3 regions of the Cryobacterium zhongshanensis genome follow, and region 1 is predicted to be linked to each of the others. Evidence: predicted binding sites of a transcription regulator. Region 1 holds the regulator's gene; each other region holds the start of a gene.
The links. The regulator HrcA, encoded in region 1, represses chaperone genes, less so after heat shock. The targets are predictions, from matches to a motif close to TTNGCACTCGNNNNNNNCGAGTGCNAA.
Positions count from the first base shown of each region.

Region 2: a site for HrcA is predicted at 2,821-2,847, ahead of groES (co-chaperone GroES). Genes of this name have one in related genera too.
Region 3: a site for HrcA is predicted at 5,532-5,558, ahead of groL (chaperonin GroEL). Genes of this name have one in related genera too.

Region 1 covers NZ_JALGAR010000003.1:112,826-119,985, reverse strand. The annotation lists gene MQH31_RS12170 (alpha/beta fold hydrolase) at 1-261, opposite strand, end outside; gene lepA (translation elongation factor 4) at 380-2,233, shown strand; gene MQH31_RS12160 (DUF1990 domain-containing protein) at 2,238-2,885, shown strand; gene hemW (radical SAM family heme chaperone HemW) at 2,888-4,114, shown strand; gene MQH31_RS12150 (DUF4870 domain-containing protein) at 4,126-4,497, opposite strand; gene MQH31_RS12145 (DUF4870 domain-containing protein) at 4,576-5,004, opposite strand; gene hrcA (heat-inducible transcriptional repressor HrcA) at 5,171-6,184, shown strand; gene dnaJ (molecular chaperone DnaJ) at 6,247-7,160, shown strand, end outside.
Region 2 covers NZ_JALGAR010000001.1:360,198-367,357, forward strand. The annotation lists gene MQH31_RS01695 (DUF4190 domain-containing protein) at 1-358, shown strand, start outside; gene MQH31_RS01700 (hypothetical protein) at 447-1,103, shown strand; gene MQH31_RS01705 (hypothetical protein) at 1,146-1,553, shown strand; gene MQH31_RS01710 (class I SAM-dependent methyltransferase) at 1,558-2,772, opposite strand; gene groES (co-chaperone GroES) at 2,923-3,219, shown strand; gene rarD (EamA family transporter RarD) at 3,399-4,328, shown strand; gene MQH31_RS01725 (type 1 periplasmic-binding domain-containing protein) at 4,374-5,135, shown strand; gene MQH31_RS01730 (ABC transporter substrate-binding protein) at 5,322-6,656, shown strand; gene MQH31_RS01735 (ABC transporter ATP-binding protein) at 7,060-7,160, opposite strand, start outside.
Region 3 covers NZ_JALGAR010000001.1:500,980-508,139, forward strand. The annotation lists gene MQH31_RS02370 (glycoside hydrolase family 16 protein) at 1-1,039, shown strand, start outside; gene MQH31_RS02375 (hypothetical protein) at 1,087-1,473, opposite strand; gene MQH31_RS02380 (nitroreductase family protein) at 1,678-2,256, opposite strand; gene msrB (peptide-methionine (R)-S-oxide reductase MsrB) at 2,260-2,661, opposite strand; gene MQH31_RS02390 (DUF3263 domain-containing protein) at 2,912-3,226, shown strand; gene MQH31_RS02395 (LytR C-terminal domain-containing protein) at 3,297-3,878, shown strand; gene MQH31_RS02400 (cold-shock protein) at 4,104-4,307, shown strand; gene MQH31_RS02405 (DUF3048 domain-containing protein) at 4,466-5,473, shown strand; gene groL (chaperonin GroEL) at 5,603-7,160, shown strand, end outside.

The sequences.
Region 1 (7,160 bases):
GGCCGCGTACGCGATCGAGTAGTACCCGCCCAGGGACAGTCCGACGAGCAGCACCCGGCCGCCCAGCGCGGTCGCGCCCTCGTCGATCGCCTCGAGTGCCGCCGCGACCGTGAACTTTTCGTCGCTGCGCGAACCGTGGCCGGGCAGGTCGACGGCGAGGGACGGGTGGCCGGATTCGCTGAGGAGTGCCTCCTGCTGGCGCCACATGCTGCGCGAGGACCGGATTCCGTGCACGAACAGAACCGGGGTGGTTCCCGTCATCGGTCCTCCAGACGTGCCGGAGCGACCCGGCCGGTAACCGCAGATCCTACTCGCGCGCCCTGCGGTCTCCGCGAGCGAAATCCGCGGCGGGCCCGAGCTATGGGAGAATTACCGGATCATGTCACCCAGACCCCTCACGGCGTTCCTGCCGGCCGCAACACCGCCGGCATTCATCCGTAACTTCTGCATCATCGCGCACATCGACCACGGCAAGTCCACCCTCGCCGACCGGATGCTGCAGATCACCGGCGTCGTCGACGACCGTCTGATGCGGGCCCAGTACCTCGACCGCATGGACATCGAGCGCGAACGCGGCATCACCATCAAGAGCCAGGCCGTGCGGATGCCCTGGGAACTGGACGGCCAGGCCTACGCCCTCAACATGATCGACACTCCGGGTCACGTCGACTTCACCTACGAGGTCTCCCGCAGCCTCGCCGCGTGCGAGGGCGCCATCCTGCTCGTCGACGCGGCCCAGGGCATCGAAGCCCAGACCCTCGCGAACCTGTACCTCGCCCTCGAGAACGACCTCACCATCATCCCGGTGCTCAACAAGATCGACCTCCCCGCCGCAGACCCGGACAAATACGCGAAGGAACTCGCGAGCCTGATCGGCGGCAAGCCGGATGACGTGCTGCGCGTCTCCGGCAAGACCGGTGTCGGCGTCGCCGAACTGCTCGACCGAGCCACCCGGCTGATCCCCGCCCCCGTCGGCGACCCGGACGCCCCCGCCCGCGCGATGATCTTCGACTCGGTCTACGACAGCTACCGCGGCGTCGTCACCTACGTGCGCATGATCGACGGCAAGCTCAGCCCCCGCGAGAAGATCCAGATGATGTCGACCAGGGCGACGCACGAGATCCTCGAGATCGGCGTCACGAGCCCCGAACCGACCCCGAGCAAGGGCCTCGGCGTCGGCGAGGTCGGCTACCTCATCACCGGCGTGAAGGACGTGCGCCAGTCCAAGGTCGGCGACACCGTCACGACCGCGCTCCGCCCCGCGACCGTGGCCCTGCCCGGCTACACCGAGCCCAAGCCGATGGTGTTCTCCGGCCTGTACCCGATCGACGGCAGCGACTACCCGGCCCTCCGCGAAGCCCTGGACAAGCTCAAGCTCTCGGATGCCTCCCTCGTCTACGAGCCGGAGACATCCGTCGCCCTCGGCTTCGGTTTCCGCTGCGGCTTCCTCGGACTGCTGCACCTCGAGATCATCACGGAGCGCCTCGACCGCGAGTTCAACCTCGACCTGATCACGACGGCCCCGAGCGTGATCTACGAGGTCTCGACGGACGACAAGAAGACCGTCACCGTGACGAACCCGAGCGAGTTCCCAGACGGCAAGATCGCCAAGGTCGAGGAACCCATCGTGAAGGCCGCGATCCTCGCGCCCAAGGACTACGTCGGCGTCATCATGGAACTCTGCCAGGGCCGCCGCGGCACCCTGCTCGGCATGGAATACCTCGGCGAAGACCGGGTCGAGATCCGCTACACGATGCCCCTCGGCGAGATCGTGTTCGACTTCTTCGACCAGCTCAAGAGCAAGACCGCCGGCTACGCCTCGCTCGACTACGAACCCATCGGCTCGCAGGAGGCCGACCTCGTCAAGGTCGACATCCTGCTCCAGGGCGAGCAGGTCGACGCGTTCAGCGCCATCGTGCACCGCGACAAGGCCTACGACTACGGCGTGCTGATGACCGGTCGGCTGCGGAAGCTCATCCCACGGCAGCAGTTCGACGTGCCGATCCAGGCCGCGATCGGCGCCCGCATCATCGCCCGCGAATCGATCAGCGCGATCCGCAAGGACGTCCTCGCCAAGTGCTACGGCGGCGACATCTCCCGCAAGCGCAAGCTTCTCGAGAAGCAGAAAGAGGGCAAGAAGCGCATGAAGATGGTCGGCCGCGTCGAGGTCCCGCAGGAGGCCTTCATCGCCGCGCTCTCGGGGGATGAGCCGGCCAAGAAAGAGAAGAAGTAGACGGATGCGGCGTTCCACCTTCACCGACGCCGCCGTCACCTATACGGCGATCGGCGGTACCCTCGCCCCTGACCTGCTTCGCTACCCGCCGCGCGGCTACCGGCCGCTCGAGCGCACCGTGCGCCTGGGCAGCGGCGAGGAGCGCTTCCGCACCGCCGCGGCGCTGCTGATGACCTGGGGCGTTCAGCTCGGCAGCGGCATGACCGTCACCGAGTTGCAGCAGGGCACCGGCGTGCAGTACACCGGAATCGTGTTCGACGCAGACGGCACCCCGTCGACGAACCAGGAGCACCCCGTCGACGAGGCGACCTTCGCCGACGACGGCACCCCGTACATCGTCAACGGCATGTCCGCCCGGCTCTCGGTCGCGGTCGGCCCGTTCACCGTGGACTCGCCCGTGCGCGTCGTCTACGTCATCGACGAGTCCGACCGGATCGGCTTCGGCTACGGCACCCTCGCCGGCCACCCCGCGAGCGGCGAGGAGGCGTTCATCGTCGACCGGAAGGCCGACGACTCGGTCTGGCTGACGATCCGGGCGTTCTCCCGCCCGAGCACCTGGTACTACCGCCTCGCCTGGCCGATCGTCCGGCTGCAGCAGGCCAAGTTCACCGCCCGGTACCTGCGCGCCCTGCACCCCGTCGGCGCGGTCTGATCGTGGGCAGCGCCCTCCCTCTCGGCGACCCGGCCCCGCGCGACGGCCTGCTCCCGGCATCCGCCGCTGTCGGCGCCCTCGAGCGCGACTTCGGCGTGTACCTGCACGTGCCCTTCTGCCGGGTGCGCTGCGGCTACTGCGACTTCAACACCTACACGGCGACCGAGCTGCGCGGAGCCTCGCAGCACGACTACGCAGGTCAGGCCGTCGCCGAGGTCGAGTCCGCGGGGCGCATCCTCCGCGACTCCGGGGTCGCAGACCGGGAGGCGACGACGGTGTTCTTCGGCGGCGGCACCCCCACACTCCTGCCCGCGGCCGACCTGGTCCGGATGCTCGACTCCGTCCGCGACACCTGGGGCCTCGCGGCCGGCGCCGAGGTGACCACGGAAGCCAACCCGGACTCCGTCGACGCCGCCTACCTCGTGGCCCTGGCCGCCGCAGGCTTCACCCGGGTCTCTTTCGGCATGCAGTCCGCCGTGCCCCGGGTGCTCGCGACGCTCGAGCGCACCCACGACCCGGAGCGGATCCCGCTCGTCACAGCCTGGGCCCGCGACGCCGGCCTCGATGTCAGCCTCGACCTGATCTACGGCACACCGGGGGAGACCCGCGCCGACTGGCGCGCGAGCCTCGAACAGGCCATCGGGCTCGCCCCGAACCACATCAGCGCATACTCGCTCATCGTCGAGGACGGCACGAAGCTCGCGCGGCAGATCCGCCGCGGCGAACTCGCCCCCGTCGACGAGGACACCCAGGCCGAATACTACGAACTCGCCGATGAGCTCCTCGAGGCGGCAGGCTACGGCTGGTACGAGGTCAGCAACTGGGCGACGGATGCCGCGCACCGGTCCAGGCACAATCTCGCGTACTGGCGCAGCCAGGACTGGTGGGGGGTCGGACCCGGTGCGCACAGCCACGTCGGCGGCATCCGCTGGTGGAACGTCAAGCACCCGTCCGCATACGCCGACCGGATCCTCGCCGGCGACTCACCCGCCGCCGGGCGCGAGACCCTCGACGAGGCCACCCGCGAGGTCGAGCGGGTGCTGCTGCTCACCAGGATCCGGGAGGGCATCCGGATCGACTCGCTCTCCCCGCTCGGTCGCCGCGAAGTCGCCGGTCTCATCGCGGACGAGCTCATCAACGCGAAAGCCGCCCTCTCCGGGACGGTCGAACTGACCAGGAGAGGACGGCTTCTCGCGGACGCCGTCGTGCGGCGGCTGCTCGCGGACTAAGGTTCTGCGGACTAGCTGACGAACTTGATGGTGAGCGGGTAGGTGTAGTACTCGCCCTTGTTGGCCGCGAGGGCCGCGATGATGCTGAACACGACGCTCAGGACCCAGACGGCGGGTAGGAGCAGGAATCCGACAAGCGCGAGCGTCAGCACTCCGCTGATCACGTAGGCGATCACCAGTGTGATCTGGAAATTGAGCGCCGTCGCCGCGTGCGCGCGGATGAACGGGCCCCGATCCTTGAGCACGAGGTAGCCGATGAGCGCGGGCAGGAACTCGAAGAGGATTCCGCCCACGTGGATCAGGGTGGCCCACATGCGTTCGTCCGACGGGTTCATCGGCGTAACGGGCTGGTAGGAATTGGCGGGGGGTGGTGTCGTGGACATTCGAGCTCCTTGTGCGCGTTGTCGGGTTGTGCGGGTCCCGCGAGATACTCCGGGTGGTTCTGGTGCCGTCGTCCGGTGCTACTTGATGAGCCGCAGGGCGAAGGGGTAGCGGTAGGCCTGGCCGTCCTTCGTCTTCAGGAAGCCCTGGACGGAGAAGATGATCGCGATCACCCAGGCTGCGAGGTTGATCAGCCCGCCGATCAGGATGGCGGTGAGGATCCAGCCGATGACGTAGATGATCGTGATCGTGATCTGGAAGTTCAGGGCCTCCTTCGCTTCCTGCTCCGCGAAACGGCCGCGGTCCTTGAAGACGAGCCAGATGATCAGCGACGGCAGGAAGCCGATGACGCCGCCGAGGTGCGCGAAGGAGGCCCACTGGCGATCCTCGGCCTCGGTGAGGGGAGCGGCGGCCGCGGGTACGGGCGCAGCGGGCTGGTACGGTTGCTGCGGCGGGCGCTGGCCCAGGTTCGGATCTTCGCTACTGTTACCGGTTGAATTGCTCATCATCGTGCCTTTCCATGCGGATGGGGGTCCATTACAAGACTCACGGTACTGCGCTCAATCATCCGCTAGCAATGGGGTGTCCCCGTGTGTCGCGATATGATTGGCAGTCAAACGCTGTGAGTGCCAAAGTCGCCGGCACCCAGTCATCCGGAAAGGAGGCGATTCAGTCATGGTTTCGGATCGCAGCCTCGAAGTTCTGCGGGTCATAGTTCAAGACTACGTCGCCTCGCGCGAGCCCGTCGGCTCAAAAACCATCGTTGACCGGCATTCCTTCGGGGTGTCTGCGGCAACCATCCGCAACGACATGGCCCTTCTCGAGGAGGAGGAGCTCATCGTCGCCCCGCACACCTCCTCGGGGCGCATCCCGACCGACAAGGGGTACCGGCTCTTCGTCGATCACCTCGCCGACCTGCGGCCACTGTCCGCGGCGCAGCGCCAGGCAATCGAGACCTTCCTCGGCCAGTCCGCCGACCTCGACGAGGTCCTCGCGCGGAGTGTCCGGCTGCTCTCCCAGCTCACCCACCAGGTCGCCCTCGTGCAGTACCCCTCGCTGTCCCGCGCGAAGGTGCGCCACATCGAGCTCGTGCCGCTCTCCGAGACCCGGCTCCTGTCCGTTCTGATCACGGATGCCGGACGGGTCGAACAGCGCGTGATTGAGCTGCCCCGGCCGCTCGAGGAACAGCTGCTCGTGCGCCTCCGCGCCCGCCTCAACGCCGCCGTGGTCGGCCTCACCATGAGCGCAGCCGCGACCGCGCTCACGGATGCCGCTGACCTGGCCGGCGAACAACCTGACCTCGTCTCCCTGGTCACGCTGACCCTGCGCGACCAGGTCGGTGCGAACCGGCAGGAGCGCCTCGTGATGGCCGGCGCCGCGAATCTCGTCCGCACGGAGGAAGACTTCACCGGGAGCATCTACCCGGTGCTCGAGGCCATCGAGGAGCAGGTCGTCCTGCTGCGCCTCTTCGGCGAGATGGCCACAGACCAGCACGGTGTGTCCGTCAGCATCGGCCGGGAGAACGCGCCGTTCGGCCTCTCCGAGACGAGCGTCCTGACCAGCGGCTACAGCTCGCAGGGTGGAGACCTTGCCCGCCTCGGCGTGCTCGGCCCGACCCGGATGGACTACTCGAACAACATGGCGGCCGTCCGTGCCGTCGCCCGCTACCTGTCCCGCCTGCTCGAATAGTCGAGATTCTTCGACCAGCCCCACGCCGCAGACACACGAAAACAGACCGAGGAGAGCCAGCTTTGGCTGACCATTACGAAGTACTCGGCGTCGCCCGCGATGCCACCACCGATGAGATCAAGAAGGCGTACCGCCGTCTGGCTCGGCAGCTCCACCCCGACGTGAACCCCGGCGCAGACGCGTCGGAGCGGTTCAAGCACGTCACGCACGCCTACGACGTGCTGAGCGACCCGAAGCAGCGCGATAACTACGACCACGGCGGCAATGGCCGCACGGGGGGAAACGCCGGCTTCGACGGCAACTTCGGCAATTTCGGCGACATCTTCGAGACCTTCTTCGGAGGCGGCGGCGGTGGCGGCAGCCGCGGACCGAGATCCCGCCGGGAACGGGGGCAGGATGCCCTGATCCGGGTCGAACTCGACCTCGACGAGATCATCTTCGGAACCCACCGCGACCTCGAGGTCGACACGGCCATCGTCTGCGCGACGTGCAGCGGAACCTGCTGCCAGCCGGGGACCGCGCCTGTGACCTGCGACATCTGCCACGGCACCGGCAACATCCAGCGGGCCGTGCGTTCCCTGCTCGGAAACGTCATGACCTCGAGCCCGTGCGGCACCTGCCGCGGTTTCGGCACGATCATCGCGACCCCGTGCGTGACCTGCCAGGGTCAGGGCCGCGTCCGCGCCCGGCGCACCGTTCCGGTGGACATCCCCGCCGGCGTCGACACCGGCCTGCGCCTGCAGATGCCCGGCAGCGGAGAGGCCGGACCGGCAGGCGGCCCCAACGGCGACCTCTACCTCGAGATGAAGGTGCGGCACCACGACGTCTTCAGCCGAGACGGTGACGACCTGCTCTGCACGCTCGACGTGCCGATGACGGATGCGATCCTCGGCACGACCACGACCGTCAAGGCCCTCGACGGGGACATCACCGTCGAGATCCGTGCCGGTGTGCAGGGTGCAGAGGTCATCACGGT
Region 2 (7,160 bases), on a different contig from region 1:
TCCGGCATATCAGGCCCCCGCCGCACCGGCGTACGGCGCACCCGACGCATACGGCCAGCAGCAGCCCTACGGCCAGCAGCAGTACGGTCAGCAGCCCTACGGCCAGCCCCTCGCCCAGGACAAGTACAACGTCCTCGCGATCGTCTCACTTGTCTCGGCGTTCTTCATTTCCCTCGCCGCGATCATCACCGGCCACATCGCGCTCAGCCAGATCAAGAAGACCGGGGAGAAGGGTCGCGGCCTCGCGATCGCCGGCCTCGCGCTCGGCTACGTGCGCCTCGTCGCCGAGATAGTCCTGATAATCCTCTTCATCGTCCTGATCGCCACGACCTCGAACAGCGGATACTCCAGCTACTGAGGCCCCAGCGGCCCGTCATCGCTGACCCGTCGTTGACGCTGACCTGTCGTGGCCACCGGCCCGCCAATGCAGTGGAAAGGAACAGCTCATGAGTGATGTGAATGCTCCGCGCGCCTCGGGACTCCCTCCGGTTCCGGAGGTCCCGCAGGTGCCCGATGTGCCGCACGTGCCCGAGGTGCCCGAGGTCCCACAGATTCCGCGTGGCGAGTCCGCCGGAACGCCCCCCGCGGATTCTGCCTCCGGCCCGCCCGCCGGCCCGCCCTTCATGGGTTCTGCCGCCGGCCCGCCGCTCGGGGACTCTTCCGTCGGCCCGCCTCCCGTCGGCCCGCCTCCCGCCGGTCCTCCCGTCGGCCCGCCTCCCGCCGGTCCTCCCGTCGGCCCGCCGGAGTCCGGCCCGTCGTCACCGCAGCCTCTCGGTTCCGGGTACCCGTACCCTCCCGCCCCGGGGGCGCAGGCGGCGACCCGCCAGCCGGTGCTCAGCATCCTCTCGCTCGTCTCGGGCGTCGTCGGGCTGCTGGGCCTCCCCGTCGCCTTCATCCCCTTCGTCGGCGGGGTGCTCGCCCTGCTGCTGCCGGCCGCGGCGATCGTGCTCGGGGCCCTCGGACGCACCAAAGAACCATACGCCAGGGGGCTCTGGCTGACCGGCCTGATCACCGGCATCGTCGGCGTCGCCCTCGCCCTGTTGAGCATCGTCGTCTGGGTGCTCATCTTCGCAAGCATGCCGAGTACCAACTACTATCGCTGAGAGCCCGTTCCCTGGGCGCAGTGACCGGACCGGGAGGCCGCAGTGACGGATGCACGACACCCGGCCGCCGGCGACGACCTCCGGTTCGCGCTGACGCGCCCGCCGGAGGAGGTCACCGGCGAACTCGACTACGCGTCAACCGTCACGGCCCCCACCGAGTGGGTGCCCTACGTCTATACAGAGTCCGAGCTGCGCGCCCTCGCCAGACGGCGCGCGCTCTCCGTCGCGTCCCTCGGGTTCGGCGCCGTCGGCCTGGCCGGTGCCGTTTTCGTGGTCTGGACCGCGCCGCTCTCGCTCGCCGCCGTCGTGCTCGCCATCTGGGCGAGCCGCACCGAACGCCCGGCCGTCTCGATCTGGGCCTGGGGCCTCGGTACCGGCCTCGCCGGCCTCGTCATCGCCGCGGGCTGGATCGTGCTGATCAGCCAGGGCATCAGCCCCGTCCCGCACTGAGCGCTCAGCGCGGCGGCTGCACCCGCTCCACGAGCAGGGCGAGCCTGCGCCCGCCCGCCCGGGTGAGCACCAGCGTCGCCGACTCGGGGCCGTGCAGCTTCAGCCGGGTGCGCAGCACGGCCGGATCCACGTCCACGCCGCGCTTCTTGATCTCGAGCGTGCCGATCCGGCGCTCCTTGAGCGCGAGCCGCAGCTTCTTCTCGTCCACCGGCAGCGACTCGAGCACCCGGAACGCGGTCGCGAACGGGGTCTCGTGCAGGGATTCGGAGCTGAGATAGGCGATGCCCTCCCCGAGCATCAGCGCGTCCATGCTGCGGGCCAGATCACCGATCAATCGCGCCCGGATCACGGCCCCGTCCGGTTCGTAGAGGTAGCTCCCCGGAACGCCCGCCGCGCCGGCCACACTGTCGACGTCGACGCTGTCGGCCGCCGCGGTGAGCTCATGACTGCCTGCCCTGCCCAGAAGCAGCGCCGAGCGGCGGATGCCGTCGCGAGCGAGGGCGCCGAACCAGAGTCCCATCTCCACGAGCTTTCCGTCCACCGACACCCACTGTGCTTCCGCGGCTGCGGGAATGGCGTCGCGGTCGTGGCCCGGACCGAGTTTCACGCCGATCGGCATCCGCTCGCTCAGGCCGAAGACGAAGTCGAGATTCGGCGAATAGTCTTCCGGACGGGTCAGCCGGGAGGTGTTGCTGTGCCCGGCCGTGCGACGGGCCGGGTCGAGCCAGGCCGCGTCGAAGCCGGTCAGGTCGAAGGTCTCCGCGTCACCGTGCACGACGCTCGCATTGTCGAAGGGAGCGAGGTTGTAGCTTGCGACCGCTGCCGTGACCTCGTCGGTGTCCACGGCGGTCACCCGGATGTCGAGGGCGGCGAGGGCCATCGAGTCGCTGCCGATCCCGCTGCCGAGATCGGCGACCCGGTTCAGGCCGGCCGCGGCGAACCGGCCGGCGTGCAGTGCGGCGACGTTCAGGCGGGTGGCCTGTTCGAGACCGGCCTCGGTGAACAGCATCCGCCCGGCGAAGTCGCTGAACTTGGCCACGGCCTTCGCGCGCAGCCGGGACTGGCCGAGCACCGCGGTCACAAGACCCTGCGGGTGGCCGGCCTTCCGCAGGTCGCTGACCAGGCGCACCACATCGGAGGCGTTGTCCCAGGGCGGAAGCGAGTCCAGCAGGCGCAGCCCATCGGGGGACAAGAGGTCGACAAGCTCGGAGCGTTCCATTGTCCAAACGATATCAAGCCGCGGCCGCCGCGCCCGGAACGCCCGAGTCTGGCACTCACATTGCGTGAGTGCCAGATGCGCCCTAAACTCGCTGTTAGCACTCTCGCTGTGAGTCTGCCAACCAAGTCTTAGCTAAGAAAGAGGTCAACCGTGTCGGTCTCCATCAAGCCGCTCGAGGATCGCATCGTCATCAAGCAGGTCGACGCCGAGCAGACCACCGCATCAGGTCTGGTCATCCCTGACACTGCCAAGGAAAAGCCCCAGGAGGGCGAAGTTGTCGCCGTCGGCCCCGGCCGCATCGACGACAACGGCAACCGCATCCCGCTCGACATTGCCGTGGGCGACAAGGTCATCTACTCCAAGTACGGCGGAACCGAGGTTAAGTTCGGTGGCGACGATCTCCTCGTCCTCTCCGCACGCGACGTGCTCGCCGTCGTCGTCCGCTAGGGAATCCTCCCAGGCGCCACGCACGATCGCAGTATAAGTACGAACAACACAAAATCCCGGATGGCCTGTTCATCCGGGATTTTGTGTTCCCCAGGCCCGCTTCGACGCGGCACGCAGCACCCAGGGCACGCCAACGCAGGGCACGCCAACGCAGAGCACGCCCGTGAAGGGGAATCGTCGTGAGCAGGACACGGAACCAGCCGGTCGAGCCGACCAGCGGACTCGGATTCGCGATCGCAGCGTACGGCCTCTGGGGCCTGCTCCCGCTCTTCTTCCTGCTGCTGCACCCCACTGGACCCTTCGAAGTCGTGGCCTGGCGGGTGCTCTTCTCGCTCGTCTTCTGCCTCGCCCTGATCACTGCCACCCGGGGCTGGCCCGCCCTGCTCGTGGTGCTCCGCCGCCCGAAGACGGTCTGGGTGATGGGCCTGGCCGGCCTCCTGATCTTCGTCAACTGGCAGACCTACGTCTTTGCGACGCTGACCGGGCACGTCGTCGAGGCCGCCCTCGGCTACTTCATGAACCCGATCGTCACGGTGCTGCTGGGCGTGTTCGTTCTGCACGAGCGCTTGCGGCGCATCCAGTGGATCGCGGTGGCGATCAGCGCGGCCGCCGTGCTCGTGCTCACCATCGGCTACGGGGCGCTGCCGTGGATCTCGCTCGTCCTCGCCCTGTCCTTCGGGTTCTACGGGCTGATCAAGAAGAACGTCGGCCCCGGCGTCGGGGCACTCACCGGCCTCACCCTCGAGACCGCCTGGCTGATGCCGATCGCGATCGCGGAACTCCTGATCGTGGGCGCCATGACCGGGCTCACCTTCGGAACGGTGTCGCCCTGGCACACCGTCGGCCTCGTGTCGACGGGCGTCGTGACGGCCGTCCCGCTGTTGTTCTTCGCCGCGGCCGCCCGCCGCCTGCCGCTCAGCCTGCTCGGCCTCGTGCAGTTCGTGGCGCCGGTGCTGCAGTTCCTCGTCGGCGTGTTCATCCTGGGCGAGCCCATGCCGCCGGAGCGCTGGGTCGGCTTCGGGCTCGTCTGGGTCGCGCTCGTGATCCTCACGGTCGACATGGTCGCCACCGGACGCGCCCCGCGGCGAGCATCCCCCGAACCCCTCTGACCGGCGATACGCTCGAGGCATTCCCCACCTGTGAAAGGACCACGGATGCCCTTTCCGCCCACGACCCTCACCTCGCGCCCCCGGGGCCGCACGTCTGCCGGCCTCACGCTCACCGTGGCCGCCGCGCTGCTGCTGACCGGCTGCACCGCGAGTGGCGCCCCTGCCGCCGTGACGAGCACCCCGAGCGTCGCTGCAACGATTGCGCCCACCGGCGACGGCACCCTGTTGATCGGCACGCTGTTCCCGATGACCGGGGAAGCGGGAGTCGCCGTGACCGGTGCCGCGCAGGTCGCGGGCACCGAGCTGGCCGCCCGTGAGATCCTCGAACAGGCCCTGCCCGGCACCCTGCCGATCCAGCTCGTGCATCGGAACTCGACCGGCAATGCCGCGGTCGCGGTCGCCGACCTGGTGGCCCGACACGTCGACCTCGTTCTCTGGGACGCGACGAGCGCCGTGCCCGCCGAGGTCTCGGCATCCGTGGTCGCCGCGGGAATCGCCCTCCTGCCGCTGGACGATTTCACGAACGGCGGCACTCCGCTCGCGGCGGACGAAGCCTTCGCGGTGCGCCTGCGCACCTCGGATCCTGGGCTCGCCGACACCGCCGGAGGCGGGGAAGCCTTCGACGGGGTGGTGCTCGCGGCGCTCGCCGCGGCCGAGGCAGGCGACGATGGCGGGCCCTCGATCGCCCCGGCCCTCGATCGGGTCAGCCACGGTGACTCGGTGTGCACTTCTTGGGCAACATGCCGCACCGCGCTCGGTGAAAAGAAGCAGATCGCCTACCAGGGCGTGACCGGACGACGCTCTTAGTACAGGACCTCGTCGGAGGGCGTCCCCCAGAGCAAGTGCCGGTGGTGTCACGAATCGCTAACGATGTTCTCTTTGCACGGCAAGAAAACATCCTCGAAACAAAGTGATCCTAGGTTGGAGCCTAATAACGCGAGTGGGCCTCACCCGGAGGCGTACTGACGCGTGCAAGATGAAAGGGTACCCAGGATGATTAAATCCAAGCACGCCCTCCGGACCGCCATCGTGGCGGGAGCAGGCGTCATCGCCGTCATGCTCTCCGGTTGTGCATCCGGCGGCGGTTCTACCGCTACCACGACCTCGGCCGCGGCCTCGTCCTCGTACACCGACGCAGCTTGTGCGAGCGGAGCGTCCACGGACAAGTCGCTGGTCGTCGGCTCGATCCTCCCGATCACCGGTAGCCTCGCCTATCTCAACCCGCCGGAACTCGCCGGAGTTGGCCTCGCCGTCTCCGACATCAACGCCGCCGGCGGCGTCGACGGCAAGGACGCCTGCGTCCTGGCCACCGACTCCGGTGACAGCACGGACCTGACGATCTCGACCGCATCGGCCCAGAAGCTCATCGCGGCCAAGGTTTCCGTCGCCATCGGCGCGGCGTCCTCGAGCGTTTCGCTCAACGTCGTCGACTCCTTCGCCTCCGCGAAGATCGTCCAGATCTCCCCGGCCAACACCTCGGCCAAGCTCAGCGGCTACGGTCCGTTCTACTTCCGCACCGCACCGCCGGACTCGGTCCAGGGTTCCGCGCTCGGCCAGCTCATCACGGGTGACGGCAACGCCAAGGTCGCCTTCCTGGTCTTCAACGACTCCTACGGCACCGGCCTCCGCGACTTCACGCAGAAGAGCATCGAAGCCTCCGGCGGAACCGTCGTCTACGGCGGCAAGGGCAACGGCCAGGAATTCCCCCCCGGCCAGACCACGTTCTCGTCCGAGGTGACCGCCGCCAAGGCGACCACCCCCGACGCGATCGTCATCCTCGCCTTCGACGAGACCAAGTCGATCATCCCCGAGCTCAAGGCCCAGGGCGTCGACCTCTCCAAGGTCTACCTGTCCGACGGCAACACCGCCGACTACAGCAAGGACTTCGAAGCCGGCACGCTGACCAGCGCACAGGGCACGATCCCCGGCGCATACCCGGCCGACGAATTCAAGGGCAAGCTCGTCTCCTGGTACAAGGACACCCAGAACGCAGCCCTGGGCGACTTCTCCTACGCTCCTGAGGCCTACGACGCGACCACCCTCTCCGCCCTCGCGGCGCTGAAGGCCAAGTCCACCGTCTCCGCCGACATCCAGGCGCAGCTCGCGGCCGTCTCCGGCGCGAGTGGCAAGGGCACCAAGTGCAAGAGCTACGCCGAGTGTGCACCGCTCGTCACCGCCGGAACGGACATCCAGTACGTCGGACAGTCCGGCGTCGGCCCGTTCAACTCGCACAACGAGCCGTCGAGCGCCTTCATCGGCATCTACAAGTTCGACAAGGACAACAAGCCCGTCTGGCAGTCCGCCATCGAAGGACAGACCTCCTACTAGTCGGAGAGTGCTGATCTTCGGCTGAGGCCGTAAGAACACAGGGAGCGGGGTCGGGCGAAAGCCCGGCCCCGCTCTTTCGTGCGCCCGCCTCCGCGCGTGCGCCGGTGCGGCAGCATCCGCTCGTCTGCTGAGGTGTCGCACATCGACGTTCGCCGGGCGCACGAACGTCGATCTGCGACACCTCAGCGACGCCAGCCGCGCCCGCGCCGGTTTCGGCGGTCCGCGCCCGGTTGACGTCGAGGTCGCGCCGGTTTCGGCAGGCCGCGTCCGCCGTTTCGGGAGCGGGCTGCGCAGACGGGCGCGGTTGCAGGCGGATGCTGGCGGGGACGTGAAAAGGCCCGTACCGGCCCTCAGTGGGCTGGCACGGGCCTCTCGGTCGTGCGGGTGGGTCGGAAGACCCGGGTCAGGCGATGGTGACGGGCTTGTCGTCCTTCTCGGCGTCAACATCCTTGGCGAGGGTGCCGAGGTAGAGCTCGATGACCTTCGGGTCGTCCGCGAGTTCGC
Region 3 (7,160 bases), on a different contig from region 1:
TGCGGCGGCCACGTACGCCGCCACGGCGTCCGTCGCCGCGGCATCCGCCTCTGCCGCGGGGAAGCAGGTCGTGCTGGTGCTGCGCGAAAACACGGCGGCGGGCACTGGCGTGAAATGGACGACGTCCGCGCCGGTCACCCTCGCGGCCTCCTACCAGCGACTGCAGGTGGCCGCGACGGCGACGGCGGCGGGCGACACGCTCGAGGTCTACGTGCTGCAGGCCCGAAACGCCGTCGCCGGGGACGGGTTCTACGTCGACACCATCACGATGACCGCGTCGATCCAGGCGCCGGACCCGACACCGACACCGACCCCGACGCCGTCCCCGACGAATCCCGCCGGGTGGACGCCCCTGTACACGCAGGACTTCACGACACCGGCAGCGCTGGGGCAGTTCGGCCGCATCTACGGCGCCGCCTGGAACGGCTACGCCGGCCTTCGGGACACGTCGGGCCAGGGAACCTACGCGCCGGACAAGGTCCTCTCCGTGCACGACTCCGCCCTCGACATCTACCTGCACACCGAGAACGGCGTCCACCTCGTCGCGGCACCGCTCCCGAACGGCTACAGCGGCACCAGCTACGGCCGGTACTCCGTCCGCTTCCGGACCGATGTCATCCCGGGATACAAGATCGCGTTCCTGATGTGGCCGACGTCGGACGTCTGGAACGACGGCGAGATCGACTTTCCGGAAGGCAACCTCGGCGGCACCACGTTCTACGGGGCCTCGGCGATCGCCGGCTCGTACGGTTCCGGACGGATGTCGTGGGATCCGGCCAAGCCGTACACCCCTACGAATGCGGCGAGCTGGCACACCGCCACGACGGAGTGGACCCCGGGTTCCGTCGCCTACTACTGGGACGGAGCGCTGATCGGTCGCACCGCGATTCCGAGCGGCGTTCCCACGAAGCCGATGCGCTGGACGCTGCAGGCCGAGACGAACCTCGACGGTGTCGCCGTTCCGGCCGGCTCAGCCGGACACATCCTGGTCGACCAGGTCAGGGCCTGGTCATACACCCCGGGCACGCCGGCGAGTTGAGCGGCGAATCGACCTGACCCGGGGCGGGAACGACACGGGTGATCCGGTCAGTGGATGCGGCCTGCGCGCGTCAGCCCCACAGCCGGGAGTCCCACAGCGGGGTAGTCCGCCTGCGGCCAGACGATCGGTTCGAGCTCCCGGCTCGCGGAGCGCGACGGCGGTCCTTTGACGAGCAGGACTACCCAGACGTACACGCCAACGAGCACCCAGAGGAGTCGGAGCACGACGTCGACGAGTGGTTCCAGCGTCGCGGTCGCGGGAATGCCGGCGTCCGGGCGCCGGGGAGGTGCCGCCGCAGGAGCGACCGAGGTCAGGCCGGCGGTCGGCCCGGCGGCCGGCCCGGCAGTCCGGCCGGTCGTTGCCGGACTCAGGATGGTGAGTGTTCCGAGGTAGACGGAGTCGGGCTGGACGAGTGTGCTGATTTCTACGCTCACGCCACGAGGATACGACCCGCGCTCGCCGGATCCGGGACATTCCGCCGACGCTGAGGTGAAGAAACGGTGAAGCTTGCGGGCACCGGGGCGCCACGCGATAAACGCGCACCAGTTGCGCCGTTTCGCGCCAGGCCTGCCGGGCGCGAAACGGCGCAACTGGCGCGTCACGCATGAGAGACCGAAAAGGGGCGCTCAGGGCGCCGGTCAGAGCGCGGTCAGGTGGGCGGCGGGGTCGATCGGGAGCCGGGTGCCCGGCTTCGCGCCCGCGGGCACTCCGCCGACATAGAGCCAGCCGAGCAATGCTTCGGAGTCCGTGAGACCGTGCATCCGGTGTACCTCCGGGGTGCGGGTGAACGTGCCCGTTCGCCACATCACGCCCCAGCCGGCGTGTGACAGCAACAGGCTCAGGGCGTGCCCGACCCCCGCCGCGGTGACGTCCTGCTCCCAGTCCTCGACCTTGTCGCTCAACCGGTGGCTCGCGACCACCGCGATCAGCAGGGAGGCCCGGAGCGGCTTGCCCGCGAGCTTGGCCAGCTCAGCAGCGGACGGCGGTTCCGCACCGGCCTCCGCGGCGAGCCGGGCGGATGCAGCGGCGAACGCCGCCCCGAGCCGCGAGCGGGAATCGCCGCGCACTTCGATCAGGCGCCAGGGTCGCAGGGCACCGTGGTCGGCCACCCGCGCGCACGCGGCAACGAGAGGGAGCAGCTCCTCGTGCGTGGGGGCATCCGCTGTCACGGCGGACAGCGAACGCCGCCCGCCGATCGCCTCGAGCGGCGTGGACACCGTCTAGTCGACCGGCTTGAACTCGAGCGAGATGGAGTTCATGCAGTAGCGGTCTCCGGTCGGGGTGCCGAAGCCGTCGTCGAAGACGTGCCCCAGGTGGGAGCCGCAGTTCGCGCAACGAACCTCGGTGCGGACGACGCCGAGGGACGTGTCCTCGATGAGTTCGACGGCCTCCGGGCGTACCGACTCGTAGAAGCTCGGCCAGCCGCAGCCGGAGTCGAACTTCGTGCCGCTCTTGAAGAGCTCGGCGTGGCAGGCGCCACAGGTATAAACGCCGGAGCGGCTCTCGTCGAGCAGCTCCCCGGTCCAGGCGCGCTCGGTGGCGGCCTGCCGAAGTACGGCGAACTTCTCCGGCCCGAGTTCCGCGGCCCATTCAGCGTCTGACTTCGTGACTTCGTAGTCCATGGTTCATCCTTCCCATCGGGCGAGGGCGCAGCTGAGCGAACACGGCGACCCTCCCAGCAATCGTAAACTCAGCCGGGTCGGGCCGTATTCCGGATCCCGAGGCCGTTCAGCACTTTCACACCGGACGCCGGACACTGACCCGCCTGCCGCGGCACTTTCCTGCACGACCACGGTGCGGCCCGCGTGGCCCAGCGAATCCATAGCCGACGCCAAATAGGATTCGACCAGACGACGACGGTGGAAGAGGTGGATGGTGGACGGCGCACGTGACCCGGATCCCGCCGACTCCCCGGGCGGCCTGACCGACCGGGACCTCGGCATCCTGAGCTTCGAACGGCGCTGGTTCACGCATGCCGGTGCCAAAGAACAGGCGATCCGCTCCGAGTTCGGTCTGTCCTCGGCCCGGTACTATCAACTATTGGGTGTTTTGATCGACTCCCCGCTTGCCCTGGCTCACGATCCCATGCTGGTGAAACGCCTGCAGCGGATGCGTGCGGCCCGCGCGCAGGCACGGGAACGCCGAACGGTACGCGCTCCGGAGCACCGAACCAGCCCCGCCCCATAAACGCAGCCGGATGTCCGACCCCGACGTTCCACCCATTCGCCCGCAACAAGAGGATCGACTCAGCCCCACAATGCCTCCCACCTATCCGAAAGACCGCTTCGACCACCTGCCGCACTCCCTCGACAGAGTGGGCGCCCATCGCGCCCCCGGTAAGAAGGGGCGCCACTGGGTCGCGTTCTGGTGGGCACTCGGAGCCACGGCCGTCTTGATCGGTCTCGGAGTCTTCGGAATGGCGTCCCTCAACAACAAGCTGAACATCGCGATCCCCGGCCTGTCCTCCAGCTCGGCGACCGACACGGCAGCGGCAACGGATGCCGCGACCGGCGTCCCGGCGGCCGTAGCGACGGTCGATCCGGGCCTCACCGTCACCGTGCTCAATGGGACCAAGGGCACGGGCATCGCCAAGGACGTAGGAGACCTGCTCTCCGCAGCGGGGTGGACCGTCGGCGCGCTCAGCAATGCGAGCACCGAAGACGTGACCAAGACGACCGTGTACTATGCCGACGCGACCCTCGAGGGTGCCGCGCGCGGGGTCGCGGCATCGTTGCCGGGAGCCACGGTGCTCCTCGCCACCGACTTCGCCACCTCGGGGGCCGACCTCACGGTCGTCGTCGGATCCGACTTCGTCCCCAGCACCACACCGACGTCCTGACCCGCGATTCGACGGCGGTTCTATAACGCCATTCCGGGCTATTCGTCAACCCCCTTTTCTTCTTTCTCGGCTTCAGTACTCTTTGTCTCAGGTCGCTCATCGGGTTCGTCCGGTTGTCCCTCGGGGCATCCGACCGGTCGGATCAGATGGACGCAGTCACATGCGCCAGGCCCGGTACGGCCAACGGGCGGGTGCCGAAAATATCAAAGCACTGGGGAGTTACACATGGCGAACGGAACCGTCAAATGGTTCAACGCTGAAAAGGGTTTCGGCTTCATCACCGTCGATGGCGGCGGACAGGACGTCTTCGTCCACTATTCCGCCATCGACATGCACGGGTACAAGGTTTTGGAAGAGGGACAGCACGTCATCTTCGAACTGGGAACCGGAGCAAAGGGCCCACAGGCCGAGTCGGTACGTCCCGTCTGACCTGAAAAGGCCGGGCGCACCCACGTCGAGCGCACCAATCTCGGGCAAAGCCCCGAGCCGCGCGGCATCCGCGAGTTTGCCGCGTTAGTGTGTGGGGCGTGACAGCGAAAAGAACTGAGACACGATACGGGCGAAGCACGGCACGGTTTGTGGGTGCCGTGCTTTTTCCGTGCCTTCTTCTCGTGATGACGGCGTGCACCGGAAGCGAGGCGCCGACGGCGACGCCGACGGCGACCGTGGAGCCCTCCGCGGCTGCGGTCGACGCCCCGGCACCGCTGGCGATCGCGCCTTTGCGTGGCACGATCGTGCCCGCGGGGAAGACCGCGAACCCGTCCCTGGCGGTGAAGATCGACAACCACGAGGCAGCCAGGCCCCAGATCGCCCTCGAGCGCGCGGACATCGTCTTCGAGGAACTCGTCGAGGGCGGGCTGACCCGCTACGTCGGCGTCTGGCAGTCCGACATCCCCGACGCGATCGGCCCGGTGCGGTCGATCCGGCCGATGGACCCCGACATCATCACGCCGTTCGGCGGGATCGTCGCGTATTCCGGCGGACAGCAGGTCTTCGTCGACATGATGAAGGCCACCCCCGTCATCAACTCGGTCTTCGACTACGACACGACCGGCCTGTTCTCCCGTGTTGCCGACCGGGATGCGCCGCACAACGTCGTGCTGAAGGCGGCCGAACTCGTCGGACGGAACGCGTCCGTCGCACCGCCGGTACAGCAGTTCGCGTACGCGGGCACGATCGCGGCATCGAGCGCGGGGACCGACGGCAGTCCGATCACCCAGATCAACGCACGGTTCTCCTCGGCGCGGTACCCCGGCTGGAGCTGGGACGCGGCCTCACAGGCCTACCTGCGTTCGCAGGAAGGCGCCCCCGACCTCGATACGACCGGCGCCCGCCGGGCCGCGACCAACGTGCTCGTGCTCCGGGTCGACATCGACGGCACCTACGGCGAGGTGCCGAAAACCGTCATGATCGGCTCGGGAGAGGGCTGGGTGTCCGCCGGCGGCAAGACCGTGCACGCCGCCTGGTCGAAGGCCGGACAGGCCGACCCGATCCGGTTGGTCGACGACAACGGGGTCACCATTCGCCTTGCCGCCGGCAATACCTGGATCGAACTCGTGCCGAACGGCACCGGCTCCGTCGAACTCGTCCCGTAGCCTCCCGACGCTTCCCGGCGCTCACTTGCACTCTCGACCCCTGAGTGCCAGAATCGACTTGGCACTCTCTCCTTTTGAGTGCCAACCCATCACCGTTTTGGTAACGTCCGGGAGGGACGAGAAACACATATGGCAAAGATCATTGCTTTCAACGAAGAGGCCCGTCGCGGCCTTGAGCGTGGCCTGAACATCCTCGCTGACACTGTCAAGGTCACCCTCGGCCCGCGCGGACGTAACGTCGTATTGGAGAAGAAGTGGGGCGCCCCCACGATCACCAACGACGGTGTTTCCATCGCCAAGGAAATCGAACTCGACGACCCGTACGAGAAGATCGGTGCGGAGCTCGTCAAAGAGGTCGCCAAGAAGACCGATGACGTCGCCGGCGACGGAACGACCACCGCGACCGTCCTCGCCCAGGCGCTCGTCCGCGAAGGCCTGCGTAACGTCGCAGCCGGTGCAGACCCGATCAGCCTCAAGCGCGGCATCGAGAAGGCCACCGCTGCGGTTATCGCAGAGCTGATCGCGAACGCCAAAGAGGTCGAGACCAAGGAAGAGATCGCGGCCACCGCATCCATCTCTGCCGGCGATGCTGAAATCGGCGCGATCATCGCCGAAGCCATCGACAAGGTCGGCAAGGAAGGCGTTGTCACCGTCGAGGAGTCCAACACCCTCGGCACCGAGCTCGAGCTCACCGAAGGCATGCGTTTCGACAAGGGCTTCCTGTCCGCGTACTTCGTGACCGACCCCGACCGTCAGGAAGCTGTCTTCGAAGACCCCTACATCCTGATCGTCAACTCCAAGGTCTCCAACATCAAGGACCTCCTCCCGATCGTGGACAAGGTCATCCAGACCGGCAAGCAGCTCCTCATCATCGCCGAGGACGTCGACGGCGAGGCCCTGGCCACGCTCGTTGTGAACAAGATCCGTGGCATCTTCAAGTCCGTTGCCGTCAAGGCTCCCGGCTTCGGCGACCGTCGCAAGGCTCAGCTGCAGGACATCGCCATCCTCACCGGTGGCCAGGTCATCTCCGAGGAGGTCGGCCTCAAGCTTGAGAACGTCACCCTCGACCTGCTCGGCAACGCGCGCAAGATCGTCATCACCAAGGACGAGACCACCATCGTCGAAGGCGCCGGAGACCCCGAAGCCATCGCCGGTCGCGTTCAGCAGATCCGCAACGAGATCGAGAACACCGACAGCGACTACGACCGTGAGAAGCTCCAGGAGCGTCTCGCCAAGCTCGCCGGCGGCGTTGCCGTCATCAAGGCCGGCGCCGCGACGGAGGTTGAGCTCAAGGAGCGCAAGCACCGCATCGAGGACGCCGTCCGCAACGCGAAGGCAGCCGTCGAAGAGGGCATCGTCGCCGGTGGTGGCGTCGCCCTCATCCAGGCCGGCAAGACCGCATTCGAGAAGCTCGAGCTCGTCGGAGACGAGGCAACCGGCGCGAACATCGTCAAGGTCGCCATCGACGCCCCGCTCAAGCAGATCGCCCTCAACGCGGGCCTCGAGCCCGGCGTCGTCGCCGACAAGGTGCGCAACCTGCCGATCGGTTGGGGCCTCAACGCCGCGACCGGTGAGTACGTTGACATGCTCCTCGCCGGCATCAACGACCCGGTGAAGGTCACCCGCTCCGCGCTGCTCAACGCCGCGTCGATCGCCGGACTGTTCCTCACCACCGAGGCCGTCGTCG